DNA from 3 places in the Pseudomonas purpurea genome. Region 1 is predicted to be linked to each of the others. Evidence: predicted binding sites of a transcription regulator. Region 1 holds the regulator's gene; each other region holds the start of a gene.
The links. The regulator FliA, encoded in region 1, starts transcription of late flagellar genes. The targets are predictions, from matches to a motif close to CTAAAGTTTNNNNNNNNNNNGCCGNTAA.
Positions count from the first base shown of each region.

Region 2: a site for FliA is predicted at 2,275-2,302, ahead of AABM54_RS12525 (methyl-accepting chemotaxis protein). Genes of this name have one in related genera too.
Region 3: a site for FliA is predicted at 2,376-2,403, ahead of AABM54_RS25655 (methyl-accepting chemotaxis protein). Genes of this name have one in related genera too.

Region 1 covers NZ_CP150918.1:1,839,531-1,844,214, reverse strand. Annotated here, with positions in the region: gene AABM54_RS08230 (chemotaxis protein CheA) at 1-857, opposite strand, end outside; gene AABM54_RS08225 (protein phosphatase CheZ) at 885-1,673, opposite strand; gene AABM54_RS08220 (chemotaxis response regulator CheY) at 1,695-2,066, opposite strand; gene fliA (RNA polymerase sigma factor FliA) at 2,233-2,973, opposite strand; gene fleN (flagellar synthesis regulator FleN) at 2,970-3,800, opposite strand; gene flhF (flagellar biosynthesis protein FlhF) at 3,915-4,684, opposite strand, start outside.
Region 2 covers NZ_CP150918.1:2,787,871-2,792,554, reverse strand. Annotated here, with positions in the region: gene AABM54_RS12545 (LysR substrate-binding domain-containing protein) at 1-527, shown strand, start outside; gene AABM54_RS12540 (MmcQ/YjbR family DNA-binding protein) at 524-883, shown strand; gene AABM54_RS12535 (DUF1294 domain-containing protein) at 909-1,310, opposite strand; gene AABM54_RS12530 (undecaprenyl-diphosphate phosphatase) at 1,307-2,137, opposite strand; gene AABM54_RS12525 (methyl-accepting chemotaxis protein) at 2,429-4,063, shown strand; gene pnuC (nicotinamide riboside transporter PnuC) at 4,189-4,684, shown strand, end outside.
Region 3 covers NZ_CP150918.1:5,669,170-5,673,853, reverse strand. Annotated here, with positions in the region: gene AABM54_RS25665 (NorM family multidrug efflux MATE transporter) at 1-1,246, opposite strand, end outside; gene AABM54_RS25660 (LysR substrate-binding domain-containing protein) at 1,405-2,325, shown strand; gene AABM54_RS25655 (methyl-accepting chemotaxis protein) at 2,513-4,489, shown strand; gene AABM54_RS25650 (ABC transporter six-transmembrane domain-containing protein) at 4,537-4,684, opposite strand, start outside.

The DNA of each region.
Region 1 (4,684 bases):
AGCAACGACTCGAACTCGTGATCGGAGATCAGGTCGCTGCCGGCCGCAGCCGCCGTTGGCGCTGCTTGTGCAGGAACCGAAGCAATCGCCGAATCCAGTGCTTCAACGGCAAAGTTACCCTTGCCGTGCAACTGGTCGAGCAGTGCTTCGAATTCGTCGTCGGTGATGTCGGTATTGGCTGGCGTCGATACAGGTGCCGCCGGCGCTGCCGGTGCTACCACGGCATCCGCCGCGAACTGGCCTTTGCCGTGCAGTTGATCGAGCAAGGACTCGAACTCGGCATCAGTAATTTCATCACTGCCCGGCGCAGCAGGTTCTGCCGCAGCCACTGGGGCCTCGGCCTGCTCCTTGACCGCATTCAGCGAGTCGAGCAGTTGTTCGAATTCGTTGTCGGTGATGTCGCCCGATTCGCTTTCCGCGACTGGCGCTTCCACCACTTCTTCGACCACAGGCGCAACGTCGGCCGAAGCCGGTTCGGCCAGGCGAGCCAACGCCGCCAGCAACTCCGGCGTTGCTGCCGTGATCGGTGAACGCTCGCGGACTTCGCTGAACATGCTGTTCACCGCGTCGAGCGCTTCGAGAACCACGTCCATCAATTCCGAGTCGACGCGACGCTCACCCTTGCGCAGGATGTCGAACACGTTTTCGGCGATGTGACAGCACTCCACCAGCTCGTTGAGCTGGAGGAAGCCGGCGCCCCCTTTTACAGTGTGAAAACCGCGAAAAATTGCATTGAGCAAGTCCGCATCATCCGGTCGGCTTTCAAGCTCGACCAGTTGCTCGGACAGTTGCTCTAGAATCTCGCCGGCCTCAACCAGGAAATCCTGAAGGATCTCTTCATCGGCGCCGAAGCTCATTAATGGGGTGCTCCTACAGGTCTAAACCTAAAATCCAAGGCTGGAAAGCAAATCGTCCACATCGTCCTGACCGGACACAACGTCTTCACGTTTATCGGCATGAATCTGCGGACCTTCACCCTGCGTGAGATGTTTTTGTGGATCTTTTTCGGCCAACATCGCTTCGCGGTCATGCTCGATGCCTGCAAAGCGGTCGACTTGACTGGCCATCAGTACGAGTTTGAGCAGATTGCTTTCGACTTCGGTGACCAGTTGGGTCACACGCTTGATGACTTGCCCGGTGAGGTCCTGGTAGTCCTGAGCCAGCAGAATGTCATTGAGGTTGTTCGACACGACGTGAGTGTTCTCGACGCTGCGCGTCAGGAAACCGTCAACGCGTCTTGCCAGCTCACGAAATTCCTCGGCACCGACTTCACGCCGCATGAACCGGCCCCAGTCCGCACTCAAGGCCTGGGCATCAGTGCTCAGGCCATTGACCAGCGGGGTGCTGTTCTCGACCAGATCCATGGTGCGGTTGGCCGCAGCCTCGGTCAGCTTGACCACATAGGACAGGCGTTCGGTGGCATCCGTGATCTGCGACACTTCCTCGGCTTGAGGCATGTGCGGGTCAATCTGAAAATTGACGATCGCGCTGTGCAGCTCGCGAGTGAGCTTGCCAACTTCCTGGTACAGGCCGCGATCACGGGTCTGATTGAGCTCATGGATCAGTTGCACCGCATCGCCGAACTTGCCTTTTTCAAGGCTGTCGACCAGTTCGCGGGCATGTTTTTTCAGGGTCGATTCAAAATCGCCCTGTGAAGATTCGTTGTGCTCCATAGCTCCCCCGTGGCGGATGCATCAACCGATGCGTTCGAAGATTTTTTCGATCTTGTCTTTCAACGCCTGGGCCGTGAAGGGTTTGACCACATAGCCGTTAACACCGGCCTGAGCGGCTTCGATGATCTGCTCGCGCTTCGCTTCAGCGGTCACCATCAATACGGGCAGGTGCTTGAGCTTTTCATCGGCACGCACGTGGCGCAGCAGATCGATACCGGTCATGCCAGGCATGTTCCAGTCCGTTACCAGAAAGTCGATGCTGCCGCTGTTGAGTACAGGGATGGCGGTAGTGCCGTCGTCTGCCTCGACCGTGTTGGTGAACCCAAGGTCACGCAACAGGTTTTTTATGATCCGCCGCATCGTTGAGAAGTCATCAACGATGAGGATTTTCATGTTCTTGTCCAATTCGACCTCCAAGCAGTCTTAAACGCGCTCAGCACCTGAACGCGCCATTTCAATCAATCCGGCGTAACACTCAACAACTGTCTGGAGTACAACGGGCCGAGACCGGTTCAGCCTAAGCCGTACCAGCCTCGTTCGCAGCGCCCCATACGGCCTGTCAACGCGCTCGCCACTCCCCCAAACGCCCCCGCAAACGGGCCGCGCACTGGCTGTGTAACTGGCTGACCCGCGATTCGCTGACCCCCAGGACCTCACCGATTTCCTTGAGGTTCAGCTCTTCGTCGTAGTACAGCGCCAACACCAGTCGCTCACGCTCCGGCAAATTGGCAATCGCGTCCGCCAGCGCAGCCTGGAAACGTTCGTCTTCCAGGTCACGCGACGGCTCGAGATGAGCACTCGCGCCATCCTCATGCAGCCCTTCATGCTCGCCGTCCTGCAACAGATCGTCGAAGCTGAACAGCCGGCTGCCCAAGGTGTCGTTCAAAATCCCGTAATAATCATCGAGACTCAATTGGAGTTCGGCCGCAACCTCGTGATCTTTAGCGTCGCGGCCGGTTTTAGCTTCAATCGAGCGAATTGCGTCGCTGACCATGCGGGTATTGCGGTGAACCGAACGTGGCGCCCAGTCCCCCTTGCGTACTTCATCGAGCATCGCCCCACGGATGCGGATCCCCGCATACGTCTCGAAGCTTGCACCTTTGCTTGCGTCGTACTTGGTTGACACTTCGAGCAAGCCGATCATCCCGGCCTGGATCAAATCCTCGACCTGGACACTGGCCGGCAGGCGAGCCAACAAGTGATAGGCAATACGCTTGACCAGTGGCGCGTAGCGCTCGATCAATTCGTACTGGGCGTCACGTGCCGACTTCTTGTAAAGGTTGTAACCGCTGGCCGTCATAGCACAGGTCCTGCCGTTTGTTGCACGAGACGCTCGACGAAAAACTCCAGGTGCCCGCGCGGGTTGGCAGGCAATGGCCAGGTATCGACCTTCTGTGCAATGGCCTTGAACGCCAGCGCGCACTTGGAACGCGGAAAGGCTTCATAGACCGCACGTTGCTTCTGCACTGCCTTGCGCACGCTCTCGTCGTAGGGAACGGCACCGACGTATTGTAAGGCGACGTCCAGGAAGCGATCCGTGACCTTGGTCAACTTGGCGAACAGATTGCGACCTTCTTGAGGGCTTTGTGCCATGTTGGCCAGCACGCGGAAGCGGTTCATGCCGTAATCGCGGTTAAGCAGTTTGATCAGGGCATAGGCGTCGGTGATCGAGGTCGGCTCGTCGCAGACCACCAGCAGTACTTCTTGCGCGGCGCGAACGAAACTGACTACCGAGTCACCAATACCGGCAGCGGTGTCGATGACGAGTACGTCGAGGTTGTCGCCGATATCGCTGAACGCCTGAATCAGGCCGGCATGCTGGGCCGGGCTCAGGTGAACCATGCTCTGGGTACCGGAAGCCGCCGGAACGATTCGAATACCGCCAGGCCCCTGCAACAATACGTCGCGCAGCTCACAGCGGCCTTCGATGACGTCGGCCAAGGTATGTTTAGGTGTCAGCCCCAGCAGGACGTCGACGTTCGCCAGACCCAGATCGGCATCCAGCAGCATGACGCGCCTGCCAAGCTCGGCGAGAGCCAGGGACAAGTTAACTGACACGTTAGTCTTCCCGACGCCACCTTTGCCGCCGGTCACCGCGATCACCTGTACGGGATGCATGCTGCCCATGTTCTTTCTTTACCTTGTCTTGCTTAGACGCGGGCTACATAACTGGCTGCGCGTTCACACTGGAACAATGCATGGCAGTCCGTCGATGTAGGTACAAATCTATTCATTAATACCTCAGCCGACCCGCTTGGTCGGGCTGTGGTAGAGATCAGCGAACATGTCAGCCATGGCCTCTTCGCTGGGTTCTTCCTGCATTTGCACACTGACGGCGCGGCTGACCAATTGGTGGCGGCGCGGCAGGTGCAGGTCATCCGGAATACGCGGCCCATCGGTGAGATAGGCCACGGGCAGTTCGTGACTGATGGCCAAGCTCAACACTTCGCCCAGGCTTGCCGTTTCATCCAGTTTAGTCAGGATGCACCCGGCCAGCCCGCAGCGCTTGTAACTGTGATAAGCGGCGGTCAGTACCTGTTTCTGGCTGGTAGTCGCCAACACCAGATAATTCTTCGATTTGATGCCACGCCCGTTCAGGCTTTCCAACTGCATGCGCAGCGCCGGGTCGCTGGCTTGCAGGCCAGCGGTATCGATCAACACCACACGCTTGCGCAGCAGCGGATCAAGGGCTTGCGCCAGGGACTGGCCCGGGTCGACGTGGGTCACGGAAACGTTGAGGATCCGGCCCAGGGTCTTGAGCTGCTCCTGCGCACCGATACGGTAGCTGTCCATGCTCACCAGTGCGATATTTTGCGCGCCGTACTTGAGCACATAACGGGCAGCCAGCTTGGCCAGAGTGGTGGTCTTGCCCATGCCGGCAGGGCCGACCATGGCAATCACGCCACCTTCTTCAAGCGGCTCGATTTCTGGCGTGCTGATCATCCGCGCCAGGTGCGCCAGCAGCATGCGCCAGGCCTGACGAGGCTCTTCGATTTCGGTGATCAGTTCCA
Region 2 (4,684 bases), 950 kb from region 1:
TCAACCGTCGCGTCGATCTGGTCACCGAAGGCATTGACGTCGCATTGCGGGTTCGCGAACTCGGTGATGAAGACCCGCTGCTGGTCACTCGTCGCCTGCGTCAGGCGCAAATGATCATGGTCGCCAGCCCGGACTTTTTGCGCGACCGCATCATCAACAGCCCTGATGACCTTAAACACGTCCCGGTACTCGGTGCCCTGGAGGCCGATCGGATGGTGCATATGCGCATGCTCGATACTCAGGGCCAATCCGTTGACCTGACGCTGGAAGCGCGCCTGGGCATCGATGACTTCATCGTACGCAAGGCCTGCACCCTCGCGGGGCTTGGCTTCACGCTGCTGCCGATGATGTTTTGTGAACAGGAACTGGAGAACGGCTCGTTGGTACAGTTGCTGCCTCAGTGGTCGCTGCCCGGCGGTTGGCTGCTGGCCGTCTACCCTCATCGACGCGGGCTGCTGCCGGCAGTGCGCGCATGGATTGACCATTTGACCGAATCATTCAAAGGCTGCGGGGATCGATTGTTATGAATGCCAGAACCATGAACGAAGACGATGTGGCGCGTTTCTGCCTGGCCTTGCCCGGCGCGCAGGAGGATTACAAGTGGGGCGGTGTACGGGTGTTTTCAGTCGCCGGGAGCAAGATGTTCGCGCTGCAGAACCTGCGTGGGGAATCGCTGGCGCTCAAGGTCGACAAGGCGCTGTTTCTCGGGCACGTCGACCGCCCGGGAATCGGACCCGCGCCGTATCTGGCGCGAGCCCAGTGGGTCATCATGCAAACGCCCTACCCGCTTGGCGCCGAGGAGCTGCAAGGCTTGCTGCAACGCTCTCACCAACTGGTGGTGAGCAAGCTGCCCAAACGTGTCCAGGTTGGGTTGCTGCTTTAACAACTAGCCCGGTAGCCGCCTCTGGCTACCAGGAAAACAAACTGGCGCCGAGGAACACCTGGTCGACCCAGAACACCTGGTGCAGCAGCACGATGATCCAGAACACCAGTTGAAACGAGACTTTGCGGGTTTTGTGGCGAAACAGTTGCTGGGCGAGCAACGCGCCCGGCCAGCCACCGGCGAACTCGACGGCATGCAGGACTTTTTCCGGGGTGCGCCATTGATCGGCGCGGGCCTGGCGTTTGTCGTTCCAGTACAAGAAAAGCGCCAACAGGCTGACCGCGCCATAGGCCGCCAGCGGGATCGGCGAAATACCGCGAAGCCACAATGACGCCGAGCCAAACAACGGCAACGCACACAGCACCAGGAAAATCAGCGCCTTGAGGCGCGGGTACTGAACCCCGCGCCCATTGCGTTGCTCGATCATGGCTTGGCCGCTGACCAGTCGACCCAGCCGAACTGCCAAGTCGCCAGAATCACCAGGCCGAAGGCGATCCGATACCAGGCAAACGCCGCATAGCTATGGCTGGCAATGAACTTGAGCAAGCCCTTGACCGCGATCATCGCGAAGATGAACGCCGTGACAAAACCGACGGCGAACACCGGCAGGTCTGCTGCCTGGAACAGGTCACGGTACTTGTAGCCCGAGTAAACCGCGGCACCGACCATGGTCGGCATGGCCAGGAAGAACGAGAACTCAGTCGCGGTCTTGCGCGACAGGCCAAACAACAGCCCGCCGATAATGGTCGAACCCGAGCGCGACGTACCGGGAATCATCGCCAGGCACTGCGCGAAACCGACTTTCAGGGCGTCTTTCCAGGTGATCTCATCGACCGTTTCGGCATGCACCGTGTGCTGACGACGTTCGGCCCAGAGCATGATGATGCCGCCCACCACCAGTGCACTGGCGACCGTGATCGGGTTGAACAGGTATTTGTGGATCAGGTCGGCAAAAATCACCCCCAACACCACGGCCGGCAGGAACGCGATCAGCAGGTTGGCGGTGAAGCGCTGAGCGGTGCGCTGGGTCGGCAGGCCCGTGACGACGTCGAGGATCTTGCGGCGAAACTCCCAGACCACGGCCAGAATGGCGCCCAGCTGGATGATGATGTTGAACGCCATTGCCCGCTCACCACCGAAGTTGAGCAAATCGGCAACGATAATCTGGTGTCCGGTACTGGAAATCGGCAAGAACTCGGTCAGCCCTTCCACAATGCCAAGAATCAATGCCTGCGCGGCGGTCCAAAGATCCATCAATCCCCCATGAAGCTATGCCCCAGGCACGCCCCTTTCGATATTTTTTAAAACGTTCACTGCGCTCAGCGTAGTTCATTCGAGCCGCGCAAGGATCAACAGAAAACCGTCAAAATTCCGTGAAAAATCAGCGTTAATTCAGGTTTTCCCGTGCGGGGCCGAGATCCTATCAGACACGCCCGAATAACGCTGCCGCGTTATTGGACTTGAGTAGGGTTGGCGTCACGCCCAAAGCGTGATTGGATGCTGGCGCTCGTTCATGACAAGAAAAAGAACACGGAGTAACAACCTATGAATAGCTTGCGCAGTGTGTCGATCAGCCGTCGGTTGTGGCTCATCCTGATTGTGGCTGTGCTGATGCTATTGACCTTGGGCGTGTTGATGCTCAAACAGATCCACGACGACTTGTATCAGGCCAAGGCACAGAAAACCCAGCATGTGGTGCAGACCGCCAGCGGCATCCTGACCTACTACCATGACCTGGAGATCGCTGGCACGCTGACCCGTGAAGCGGCGCAAAAACAGGCCCTGACTGCGGTTCGTGGCTTGCGGTACGACCAGAGCGACTATTTCTGGATCAACGACCTGACGCCCGTCATGGTCATGCATCCGACCAACCCGAAACTCGAAGGCCAGAACCTGTCGGCCGTCAGGGACCCGGACGGCTTTGCGCTGTTTAACGAAATGGTCACCATCGCCAAGGCCAAGGGTGCCGGCATGGTCGACTATCGCTGGCCAAAACCGGGTGCTAACGCCCCCGTGCAGAAAACTTCCTATGTAAAACTCTTCGAACCCTGGGGCTGGGTCATCGGTTCCGGGGTTTACATCGATGACATGCAGGCCGAATTCAATGCGCAGGTCTGGGAAGCGGCGCTGATGGGGCTGGCGATTGCCTTGATCATGGCGCTGTCGGTGATCCTGATTGCCCGCAGCATCGTGCGGCCCTTGCAGGAAGCGGTAAACGCCATGGCCAACATTGCCAGCGGTGAAAGCGACCTGACCCGCAGCCTTGACACCCACGGCCAGGATGAAGTGACCCAGTTAGCCCGACACTTCAATGCCTTTACTGCCAAGTTGCGCCTGGTCGTCAGCCAGCTACAAGTGAGCGCCGGGGCCCTGGGGCAGTCGTCGAACGAACTGGGTAACGATGCGACGCAAGCCCAGGAGCGCAGCCAACAGCAATCCCAACAAATGGAACTGGTGGCGACCGCCATCAACGAAGTCACCTACGGCGTACAGGACGTGGCCAGGAATGCCGAGCAAGCGGCCAGCGAAATGCGCGACGCCGAAGCTCAAGCCCAGCAGGGCCAGGTGAACATCGACAGCAGCCTGCAACAGATCGACCAACTCTCGGGCACCATCGACCAGGCGGTCGAGGTCATTCGTACCCTGGCCGCCGAAAGCACGCAGATCGGCAGCGTCCTGGAAGTGATTCGCTCGATTGCCGAACAAACCAACCTGCTGGCGCTCAACGCCGCCATTGAAGCCGCCCGTGCCGGTGAACAGGGTCGCGGGTTTGCGGTGGTGGCCGATGAGGTTCGCCTGCTGGCGCAACGCACGCAAAAATCCACGGCTGAAATTCAGTCGATGATCGAGCGCCTGCAAAATCATTCGGAAGCGGCCGTCAAAGTCATTGGCGACAGCAGCCGTGCATCGCAGTTGACCATCGAACAGGCCGGCCTGGCCGGTGCCAGCCTGAATGCCATCGGCCAGGCGTTGCGTAACCTCAATGGGCTGAACGCCTCGATTGCCAGCGCAACACTGCAACAGGCCCACGTGGTCGAAGACATCAACCAGAACGTCACGCAGGCAGCCGGGCTGTCCCACAGCACCGCGATGGCGGCGCAGCAGTCGAGCGTCGCCAGCGGGCACCTCAAGGAACTCAGCGTTCAACTGAACGAGTTGCTCAAGCAGTTCCGCGTCTGACCGCCCTTCCCCATGACCGCTGTGCAGGCGGCCATGGGGAATCCTCCGCAGCCTGAGAACCCCTCGCCATACGCCGCGCCTGCGTTACAATCCGCACCCTCTTCGACTTCCCCCAAGGAACCACCATGTCCGGGCTTGAACTGTTCGCCGCTGCACTCGGCGTGCTCGCCGTCTGGCTGACAGTCAAACAGAACCCCTGGTGCTGGCCGATCGGGCTGGTGATGGTGTTGCTCTATAGCTGGATCTTCTTCGAGGTCAAACTCTATTCGGACATGCTGCTGCAAGTGATTTATGCCGCGCTGCAACTGTATGGTTGGTGGCAATGGACCCGCGCCGGCGACGCCCATCACGGGCGTGAAGTGACGTGGCTCGGCCGTGCCGCCATGCTGCAAGGGTTGGCAGTCGGGGCCGTTGGCAGTCTGTTGCTCGGCGCGGCCATGGCCTTCTGGACCGACGCCGCCCAGCCCTGGCTGGACGCCGCCCTGACCGGTTTCAGCCTGGTGGCGCAACTGTGGATGGCGCAAAAACGCGTGCAGTGCTGGCCATTGTGGATCGCCGTCGACGTGATCTTCGTCGGACTGTTCATCTACAAAGGCCTGTACCTGACGGCCGCCCTTTACG
Region 3 (4,684 bases), 2.1 Mb from region 1:
TGAGGTGGAAGGCCATCCACCACGCGGCGGGTGCGCCGATCAGCCAGTAGCAACCGAGGCCGACCAGGAACGTGGTCTTCGCGTCTTTCAGCCCGCGAATGCAACCCATGGCGATAGTCTGGGTGCCGTCGAAAAACTCGAACCACGCCGCGACCATCAGCAGGCTCACGGCCAACTCAATGACCTCGCGGAACGCCGGATCATTGTGGTCCAGGAACAGCCCCACCAGTTGGTTGGGTAGAAGCCAGAAGACCATCGCGAACCCGAGCATCGCCGCGCCACCAAAGGCAATCCCCACACGCCCGGCCAGCCGTGCATCGAGCAGTTGCCCGGCGCCGTAATGCTGGCCGATGCGCATGGTGATCGCATAGGAAAGCCCGGCCGGAATCATGAACGCCACCGAGACGATTTGCAGGGCGATCTGGTGCGCCGCTAATTGCGTGCTGCCCATGGTGCCCATGCACAGCGCGGCAAAGGCGAACAACCCGACTTCCACCGCATAGGTGCCGCCAATCGGCAGGCCCAGGCGCCACAACTCCCGCAGGTACTGGCGGTTGGGCCGCGACAGGCCTTTGCGCAGTGGATAGGCGTCGTAGGCCGGGTGCCGGCGAATGTGCCAGGCCAGGCCCAGCGCCATGCAGTTGGCGACGATGGCCGTGACCAGGCCAATCCCCACCAGGCCCATTTTTGGCAGGCCGAACATGCCGGTGATCAGCGCATAGTTGAGCAGGAAGTTGGCCACGGTCCCGACAAGGCTGATGACCATCACCGGAGTCGCCCGGCCGATGGCGCTGGTAAAGCCGCGCAGGGCCATGAAACTCAGGTAGCCGGGCAGGGCGAACGGCAGAATCAGCAGGAACTGGCCGGCCGCCTGCACGTTGGTTTCGGTTTGGCCGAACAGCAGCAACACCGGTTTGAGGTTCCACAGCAACAGGCCGGCCACCAGCGCCATCAGCCACGCCAGCCACAGCCCTGCTTGCGTCAGGCGGGCGGCGCCTTCGATGTCGCCGGCACCCTGACGGATCGCCACCAGCGTGCCGACCGCCGCGATCACACCGATGCAAAAAATCGACACGAACGAGTAAGTCGCGGCGCCAAGACCGCCACCGGCCAGCGCCTCCGGGCTGAGTTTGGCCATCATCAAGGTGTCAGTGAGCACCATCAGCATGTGCGCCAACTGCGAGGCGATCAGCGGCCCGGCCAGCCGCAGGATGGCCCAGAGTTCGGTACGCGCTGGATGCTGCATGATCATCACACTCGTTTTTTCACAGGGACGGGGAAGGGGCGATTCTCGGCGCTCTGCCGGGATTGCACAAAGGGATAAAAAAGATTGGTTGCATGACTAAAACTCATGCTTGGAAGTTTCTGATACGTTGTTGGCATTGCGCTATAGGAGATTTCCGTATGTCTCGTCGCCTTCCTCCTTTGTACGCCCTGCGTGCCTTCGAAGCCGCTGCGCGGCACAGTTCGTTTACGCGCGCCGCCGAAGAACTGTCGATTACCCAAAGTGCGGTCAGTCGGCATATTCGTACACTCGAAGAGCATTTTGCCTGTCGGCTGTTTCAGCGCAGCGGGCGCAATCTTCAGCTCACCGATGCGGCACGGTTGCTCCTGCCCGGCGTGCGCGAAGGCTTCGGCGCACTGGAGCGTGCCTGCAATACCTTGCGCGCCGAAGATGACATCTTGCGCATGAAAGCCCCGTCGACCCTGACCATGCGCTGGCTGCTGGCGCGGCTCAGTCGCTTCCGGCATTTGCAGCCGGGTAACGAGGTGCAACTCACCAGCGCCTGGATGGATGTCGACTCGGTGGACTTCAACCACGAGCCTTTCGACTGCGCCGTGCTGTTGAGCAACGGCAGCTTTGCGCCGGACTGGGAGGCCAGCTACCTGTTCCCCGAGGAGTTGATCCCGGTGGGTGCACCCAATCTGCTGAACGACCAGCCATGGGATGTGACGCGGCTGGCCAGCACCGAACTGTTGCACCCGACCCCGGATCGCCGTGATTGGCGCAGTTGGCTGGAACGCATGGGCTTATCGGAACAGGTGTCGCTCAAGGGCGGGCAGGTGTTCGACACCCTGGAACTGGGGATGATTGCCGCCGCGCGGGGTTATGGTGTGTCGATGGGCGACCTGCTGATGGTGGCCGAAGATGTGGCGCAGGGCCGCTTGAGCCTGCCGTGGCCGACAGCGGTTGCCAGCGGCTTGAGCTATTACCTGGTCTGGCCGAAAACCCGCCCCGGTGGCGAACGTTTGCGCAGGCTCGGTGACTTCCTCCAGAGCGAGGTCCAGGCCATGGAGTTGCCGGACGTTCAGCACTTGAGCTGAATCGATGAAGCCGCCGCGATGGCGGCCTCGGGCGATATCCTTGTGAAATGCTCAAGTATTCAGGCATCGCGCCGAATCCTTGAAAGTGGAACCTCCGTTCAGGATGGTTCAACGCCCCCGACTATTAGAAATTTTGCTGAGTGCGCGACGCGATCAGGACGATCCGGTCACTCGGCCAGGAGCCGTCATGCCTCAACCCCGTGCCCGGATCGCCTCGCAGCTTGGTTTAGCCCTCGCCGTGATACTGGCGGTCGTGATCAGCGGCAGCACTGTTTTTGCCCTGCGCTCACTGGACTCCGCCAACCTCGACACCCGCGAAGAGCACCTGGCCAGTGAAGCGCGCCTGCTGGCCGATCAGTTGAATACCTTTCATGGCACCTTGCGCGAGAACACCCAGCGCTTGAGCGGGCTGTTTGAAAAACGCTTCAGCAGCGGCTTGAGCGTGCACCCCGATCAACCCGTGAACGTGGCGGGCGTGCAGGCGCCGGGCCTGCACCTGGGCAGTGAAGTACTGAACAACAACTTCGACAAGGTCGATGAGTTCAAGCAAATGACCGCCGGGGTCGCCACGTTGTTCGTGCGCAGCGGCGAGGACTTCATTCGGGTCAGCACCTCCTTGACCAAGCAGGACGGCACCCGCGCCATCGGCACGTTGCTCGACCACGCGCACCCGGCCTATCAGCGCCTGATGGAGGGCCAGAGCTATGTCGGTCGGGCGTTGTTGTTCGAACGTTCCTACATGACTCAGTACACCCCCGTACGCGACAGCAGCGGTAAGGTGATTGCGGTGTTGTTCGTCGGTTTTGACTACACCGACGCGCAGAACGCCCAGTTCGACAACCTCAAACGTTTCCGCATCGGTCAGACCGGTTCGCTGGCGCTGCTCGATGAGCAAAACAAATGGCTGGTGCCACCGGCCGGTGTGCAGGCGCTGGATCAAGCGATCCCGACCCTCGTCGGCCTGGCCAAAAAACCGGGCAAAGGCGCGTTCTGGAGCGACAAGTCCGAAGACTTCTACAGCGTGGCCGTGCCTTTCGAGGGCGGACCGTGGTCGGTGGTGGCGAGCATGCCAAAAACCGAAATTCGCGCCGTGACCTGGAGCGTCGGGATTCAACTGGCCATTGGCAGCCTGTTGGCGATGTTGCTGGCGGTTGGCGCGGCAGTCTGGCTGTTGCGCAGCAAGTTGCAGCCACTCGGTGATCTGGTACGGCAGGCCGAGGCGCTGGGTGCCGGGGATTTGAGCGTGCGCCTGAACGTGTCGAGCCATGACGAAATCGGTCAACTGGCCCGCAGTTTCAACCAGATGAGCCAGGCACTGTCGACCATGGTCGAGCACATCCGCAAGGCCTCGGAAGAGGTCAACAGCCGTGCGCAGGCATTGTCCGGTCTGTCGGGCGGTGCCTATGACGGCATGGAGCAGCAGTCCGGCGAAATCACCAGCATGGCCGGTGCCGTGGAAGAGTTCAGCGCCACGTCGCTGAACATTGCCGACAACATGGGCAACACCGAGCGTCTGGCTCAGGAAAACGCCCAGCAAACGCGGATCGGTCGCACGTCGATGGAAGAGGCGTCGTCGTCTCTCGAGCAAATCGCCGGCGCCCTCAACAGCACCGCGAGTGTGATCAACACCTTGGGTCAGCGCTCCCAGGAAATCGGCGGGATTGTCGGAGTGATCACCGCGATTGCCGACCAGACCAATTTACTGGCGCTGAACGCCGCAATTGAAGCCGCCCGGGCCGGTGAACAGGGTCGCGGTTTTGCGGTGGTGGCAGACGAAGTGCGCAATTTGGCATCGCGCACTCGTGAGGCGACCGACGAAATTTCCGTGATGATCAGCAGCATTCAGCAGGAAACCGGCAATGCCATCAGCACCATGGAGCAGGGCAACCTGTTGATGCAGGAAGGCCTGTCACGTAACGCCAACGTGGCGTCGGCACTGGCGCAGATCGACGAGCAAAGCCGCTCGGCCGGCCAGCAGTTCGCCGCGATCACCACCGCCACGCAAGAGCAAAGCAGCACCGCGACCCTGCTCAGCAGCAACCTGCAAAGCATTGCCCTGGCCAACAGCGAGCAACGTGAAGTGGTGTCGAACCTGGCGATCACCGCCAAAGAGCTGGAAAGCCTGGCGGCAGAGCTGCGCCAAGAGGTTGACCGGTTTCGCTGAGTCGCAGATTTATTGTGGCGAGGGAGCAAGCGCCCTCGCCACAGATCTCATTCGGCTGATCGATCACTGAGCCCCGGATCAACCCGCTTGCCGATATCCCGCAGCCGCGCCAGTTGATCCACCATCGATGGCGCCTCATCGAGGCTGCTGACGAATGTCCACAAGTACGTCATCACCGCGTACACATGACCGGCC